Regions from separate parts of the Streptococcus lutetiensis genome, predicted to be linked through region 2. Evidence: predicted binding sites of a transcription regulator. Region 2 holds the regulator's gene; the other holds the start of a gene.
What was found. Region 2 encodes HrcA, which represses chaperone genes, less so after heat shock. Its sites were predicted from a motif close to TTAGCACTCNNNNNNNNNGAGTGCTAA; they were not measured.
Positions count from the first base shown of each region.

Region 1 (3,428 bases), 120 kb from region 2:
TACTTTAGCGGCTTGACCAAGAGCTGCCATGTTAGCATCTTTCAACTCAAGACCAAGATCTTCTGTAATCACTGTAGCACCAGTCAAAATAGCGATATCTTCAAGCATTGCTTTACGACGGTCACCAAATCCTGGAGCTTTAACAGCTACAACGTTGAAAGTACCACGGATTTTGTTAAGGACAAGTGTTGGAAGAGCTTCACCATCAACGTCGTCTGCAATAATAAGAAGTGGACGACTTGTTTTGAGCACTTCTTCAAGAAGTGGTAAGATATCTTGAATGTTTGAGATTTTCTTATCTGTAATCAAGATGTATGGATTTTCAAGGTCAGCAACCATTTTTTCGTTGTCAGTAACCATGTATTGTGAAAGGTATCCACGGTCAAATTGCATACCTTCTACTACATCAAGTTCTGTTTCCATACCACGTGATTCTTCGATTGTGATAACACCATCATTACCAACTTTTTCCATAGCTTCTGAAATGTATTCACCAACTTTTTCAGAACGTGATGAAACGGCTGCGACTTGGGCAATAGCTTCTTTGTTAGCAACTGGTCGAGCGATTGATTTCAATTCGTCAACGGCCACTTTAACAGCTGCTTCGATACCACGACGGATACCGATTGGGTTAGCTCCAGCAGTCACGTTTTTAAGACCTTCACGAACAATTGCTTGTGTCAATACTGTGGCAGTTGTTGTACCGTCACCAGCGATGTCATTAGTTTTAGAAGCAACTTCTGAAACCAATTTTGCACCCATGTTTTCAAAGTGGTCTTCTAGTTCGATTTCTTTGGCAATTGTCACACCATCATTAGTGATAAGTGGTGAACCAAATGATTTTTCAAGAACAACATTACGACCTTTAGGGCCTAAGGTTACTTTAACAGTGTCTGCTAAAATATCAACCCCACGCATCATGCTTGCGCGTGCATCTGATGAAAATTTAATATCTTTTGCCATATCTATTCCCCTATTTGATTTCTATTATGTATTCCAAATAAAACTAAGTAGCTAAAAGCTATCTAGGTTGAAGACAAGACCTTTTTCTGATACTTTCTTTAGGTGGTGCGGTCGGCAGCGACTTCCTACGGAATTCCATACCTGAGTTTTGAGCCGAGAGTCTCAAAACTTCCGGGTGGCTGATTTATTACTATTTCAGCCACTTTCATCACAGCAGAAAGTATCGTTTTATTGCTTGCTTCACTCGCAAATAATCCTAAAATTCAACTGCAACAAATAATTAATTTTAGTTTATCTACATTCTAACTAAGTAACTAAAGGCTACTATTTTGTTAATTTATCTTATGCTACTACAGCTAAAATTTCTGCTTCATGAACGATAGTAACTGCATCGTCACCATCTTTCACTTCGACACCTGCACCAGTTTCAATAATCACTTTATCTCCAGCTGCAACACTTGGTGTGACCAATTCACCTGTCAATGTACGGGCACCAGTACCAACAGCTACAACAGTTGCCGTTTGTGTGCTTTCTTTGCCTGCGCCAGCAAGGACAAAACCACCAACTGTTTGTTCTTTTTCTTCTTCAACTTTCAAGACCACACGGTCACCTAATGGTTTCAACATGCTTTTGCCTCCAATATTTTTATTGTTGTTAGCACTCATTGCATAAGAGTGCTAGTGTTTACAAAAACTATTCTAACACTTGGTCAAAAATAGTCAAGAAAAAAACACTAAAAAAGACAACTTAGACCCTAAGTCATCTAAGTTGTCTTTTTTCTTATTATCCTAATACCAAAGCATCATCATTTAGGACTTGACCACTGTTTTTGCGGAAGAGGTTCATAAGCTGTGCGACGGTGAGATTTTTCTTTTCTTCGCCACGAACGTCCACGACGATTTTCCCGTGATAAAGCATGACGAGACGATTACCATACTCGATAGCATGTTCCATGTTGTGCGTAATCATCAAGGTTGTGAGTTTCTCTTCTTCAACGACTTTCTTAGTCAGCTGCATGACCATGTCACTTGTTTTGGGATCAAGGGCCGCAGTATGTTCATCAAGAAGAAGAATTTTGGGGCGCACCAAGGTTGCCATGGCAAGCGTTAGTGCTTGACGTTGCCCTCCTGATAAGAAAGACGCATCTATTTTCATACGATTTTCCAGTCCTAAACCAAGTTCTGTCAATGTTTCTTTGAACAATTCACGTTCTTGTTCAGTGACAGATTTTTTGAAGAAGCTGCGCTTTTTACCACGACGGTAAGCAATCGCCATATTTTCTTCAATTGTTAAATTGGTTGCTGTTCCCATTCGTGGGTCTTGAAAGACTCGACTAATGTCTTTTGAACGTGCGGCAACTGAAGTTTTACGAATAGACTGGCCATCTAGGACAATATCACCCTCATCAATGTCAACGACGCCTGCAATGGAATTCATAAGTGTTGATTTCCCAGCACCATTTCCCCCGATAACTGAGATAAAATCCCCTTGTTCGATATCCAAGTCAAGGCCACGCAAGACATGATTTTCATTAACGGTTCCTTTTTCAAAAGTTTTATGGATATTTGATAAGCTTAAAAGTGCCATTAGTCGTTACCTCCTGGAGTCAATGTTTTTGAGGGTTTAATGTGTAGTTTATTGCGAATTTCTGGAACATAAAGAATCAAAGCAAGAAGAACTGCTGAGGCCAATTTAAGCATTTGGGCATCCACATTCATGGCTAAGATAATAACAAGTACCAAGCGGTATAGAATTGATCCAAGAACAATTGACCAGAGGCGTTTACCAAGTGGCAAGTATTTGACAATCACTTCAGCCAAAATAATTGAAGCCAAGCCATTAACGATTGTTCCTGTTCCCATATTCATATCAGCGTAGCCGTTATTTTGCGCTAAGAGTGAACCAGCAAGAGCAATCAAACCATTTGAAACCATGTAACCTAGAATCTTCATACGGTCAACTTTAATCCCGTTAGCTTCACCCATAGCAAGGTTATCACCTGTCGCACGAAGAGCAAGTCCCATTTGTGTGTTCAACAAGACCACAAGTAATAGAATGACCAAAGCTACAAAGATAACACCAATCAAAATCACGGCGTAAAGTTTTGAAAGGCTGAGAGCTGACGTCATCACTGTTACAAGAGTTTCTTGACCAACTAGTGACACATTGGCACTACCCAAAACCAAAAGGTTAACAGAATAAAGAGCTGTTAACACGATAATCCCTGTTAAGAGCGCTGGAATTTTCATCTTGGTGTGCAAGAAGCCAGCAACAGCACCAGCTAACATACCAGCCACAAAACCACCAATTGTCGCAGGCAATGGATTAATACCATTAACAATCATGATAGCTGTTGAAGCTGCACCAAGTGGGAATGATCCTTCAGCAGAAAGGTCAGCAATATCCAAAATGCGGAAAGTAATAAACACACCGATAGCCATGATAGCCCACAAGAGACCTTGTG
Region 1 covers NZ_LS483403.1:121,891-125,318, reverse strand. Annotated here, with positions in the region: gene groL (chaperonin GroEL) at 1-963, opposite strand, end outside; gene groES (co-chaperone GroES) at 1,306-1,590, opposite strand; gene DQN23_RS00835 (ABC transporter ATP-binding protein) at 1,748-2,551, opposite strand; gene DQN23_RS00830 (ABC transporter substrate binding protein) at 2,551-3,428, opposite strand, start outside.
Region 1: the regulator HrcA is predicted to act here: its motif matches at 1,619-1,645, upstream of groES (co-chaperone GroES).

Region 2 (3,428 bases):
ACTTTTTCACCAAGGTAATCTTCAGCGTAACCTTTAAGGTATTGAAGAATCATTGCTGAGATTTCTTGTGGAGTGTATTCTTTACCGTTTGCAGATACTTTTTCAGAAGTACCCATTTTAGATTTGATAGAGATAACTGTATCTGGGTTTGTTACTGCTTGACGTTTTGCAGCATCACCAACGATGATTTCACCGTTTTTGAATGAAACAACTGATGGAGTTGTACGGTTACCTTCTGGGTTTGCAATGATTTTTGATTCAGTTCCTTCAAGAACTGCAACAGCTGAGTTTGTTGTACCTAAGTCAATACCAATAATTTTAGACATCTTCTATCCCTCTTTTTTTATATGATTTTATCTTTTTATGCTTTCTGTTATAGTTTAATGACATTGCGGTCGGGTTTGCAATTAGTTGTAAACAACAACCATTGCAGGACGCAACAAGCGTTCGTGAAGTTTATAACCTTTTTGAAGAACTTGTGCAATGCTATCCACTGGATGTTCATCATCCGCTGGAAGTGTTTGAACTGCCATGTGCAAGTTGTGGTCAAAGTTCTCAACAACCACTTCTTCAACACCTTCTTCGTTAAGCGCACGAACAAGGCTATTGCGTGTCATTTCAAGACCTTTTTTAACATCGTCAGTCAAACCTTCAACAGCAAGAGCTCGTTCCAAGTTATCCAAACTTGGTAGAATAGCTTTTGCTAAATCTTGTGAACGGTATTTTTGTAATTGCTGACGTTCTTCGTTAGCACGGCGTTGAATATTTTGCATTTCAGCATGTGCTCGAAGGTATTTATTTTCAAAATCTTCAGCACGTTCAAGTGCTTTTTGCAATTCTTCGTTTTGAGCCTCTTCTTGAGGCTGTTCTTTTGTTTTTTCTTCAGTCACAACATCAGTGGCTTCAACTTCTTCTTGAAGTTCTTCGTTTTTAGTTTCTTCTGACACTGTGTCCCTCCCTATCTTTTTACCAAATTAAATTAATTACTAAACTTAGTTGACTTCGTAATGATTACTATTAAGATATCGGTAGTAATCACCAAGTTTCATCGCTAAAACTCGCCCGATAACATTAACCAAGCTAACGCTTCGGCGATAATCCATATCAATGGGACCAATCAAGCTAAGGAGCCCAAATCCACGATAAGGAATCAGAAACTTATGTGTCAAAACAGTCACATTTGCTAAAGCCGGCTCTTGACTATCTGCAACCTGAACATTGGCAATTTCATCTTCTTTCATTAAAGAGCGAAGCGCAACCGCCACTCGCTGGTCATTATCCAAGAAACGATAAGTTCCCAAATCAGCATAATCAAGTGAATTAACTTTACCAGCTACAAAAACCAATTCTCTGAACAATTCTGCAAAAATATAATCAAACAAATCCAAAATATTATCTGTCACTGTGAAGTATTTTTGCAAAACCTGTGGAATTTCTGTTCGTAACTTATAATGGATATCCATCACCGTGCGACCAAGCAAACGTTCATCGACAATTTCTTTCAAAGTCACCAAATCTTTTAACATAAAGTTTTTCGGAATGGCGAACTGAATGGTTGCTGGTTTAGATTCATCCAAAGTTAAAACAGCTAAAGCGTCATGACTTGATAGTTGAACAATATCAAAGGCAGTTAATTTTTGACGAGCTGGCTCAACATCCAAAATCACTGATGTATAACCAGTCATATCTGCCAAAACTTGGCTTGCCCTTTGTAAAATATCATCAAGCTTAAAAGCTTCAAAATCAAAAGCCTTAACCACTTGGTAAATATCACGTTCATCGATACTATCAAGACTCAATGAATGCTCAACAAAGTACTTAAATCCAGCAGCGCTTGGCATCCGCCCACTAGACGTGTGAGCTTTCTCAAGCAACCCTAGTTTTTCAAGTTTAGCCATGTCATTACGAATGGTAGCACCACTTGAATCGATAGTTGCTTGCAAAGTTTTAGAGCCAATAGGTTCATGCGTCTGTGTAAACAATTCAACGATTAAATTTAGAATTTCACTTTGACGTTGTGTAATCATAACCTCGCCCCTTTCAACTTTTAGCACTCATTTACCTCGACTGCTAATTTATAATTCTATTATACTCCTCTAAAAAGCAGTGTCAAGGAAAAAGCATAAAAAATTAGCACTCTTTTTACTAGAGTGCTAATCCATTATTTATCATATGTTGTTAAGTCATTTTCTTCAATAATAGCAATCAATTTACTCGCATAATTGGGGTCTGAACTAAAGCCCATATCTTGCAGTGCTTGTGCTGGTTTCTTGTACCCTTTGTTAGAAACCATAACGTCATAAGCACCTTCGCTATTACGAATTTTACCTGATTTCAGCAAATCAAAATAATCGTAAATAGCATCATCCCAAGATTTATAAACAGCAAATTGGCCAATTTCAGTTTGCCACTCATTGACAAAATAACGTTTGTATTTCAAAGTCACAGGTTTATTTCCTAGCTGCGCAAAAACAGCAAAGAGATTATGATATTTTACAGCTAGCAAATTTTGACCATAATCAGATTCTAACGCCGCTTGTGCTATCACCAATGACGGACGCACGCCATAAGCTTCTGCCACTTCTTGAATCGTTGGTGCAATGTCAGCAAAAAATTCCGACTTATTATAGGAAACTTTTTCTGTTTTATTTGCACTAGGTGTTGCTCGGTGAGCATATAGCGGTGAAAAAATACCTAGAACCAAAACAGCCAAAAATACAAGAAATTGAACAAAAGAGAATCGAGATTTCATCGTTTATTCTCCTTCAACAAAGCAATGTATTCTTCAAGGCTAAGATTATTATCAGTCATGTATTTTGCTGATTCTTTACCAACATAACGGAAGTGCCAATCTTCATAATCAACACCTGTTGACTCACTTTTCCCTTTTGGAAAACGAAGAACAAACCCATATTCAGGTGCAATATCTTTTACTTTTTCCACAATATCAACATCACTTTGATTGAGGTAATTGACAGTGCTCATATCCATGGCTAAACCAGTTTGGTGTTCACTAGCCCCAGCCGGTTGTGAATACGTCTTAACCAAATATTCTGCCGCAGACTGTGTCAAACTTGGGTCAGCAGCCATTTCCTGCGATACATATGAATTAAACAATTCTTCCTGATACGCAACGCTTCGGTAACCAGAAATCAAGTGTTCACTAGCGTCAATAGCTTGCGCTGCAGCCAAGAAATTACGAGCATCATCAGCAATACGTGAATCAACCGTAATATTATCAATCTGCGTCAAATCAGGATTCATTTCTGGCGTGATGTGGTCACGATTTACCAAGGCCAATTGCCAATCTTTGGTTGAAACATCAGGTAAATTCGCTACTTTTTTCTTAGCAGCTACTGAAGAGGACTTAGCTGATGAACTTTGACTCACCGAAGTAGAAACATTTCTTGTATTTCCCTTTAATGTGA
Region 2 covers NZ_LS483403.1:246,658-250,085, reverse strand. Annotated here, with positions in the region: gene dnaK (molecular chaperone DnaK) at 1-326, opposite strand, end outside; gene grpE (nucleotide exchange factor GrpE) at 408-947, opposite strand; gene hrcA (heat-inducible transcriptional repressor HrcA) at 993-2,027, opposite strand; gene DQN23_RS01425 (glycoside hydrolase family 73 protein) at 2,162-2,752, opposite strand; gene DQN23_RS01420 (M15 family metallopeptidase) at 2,749-3,428, opposite strand, start outside.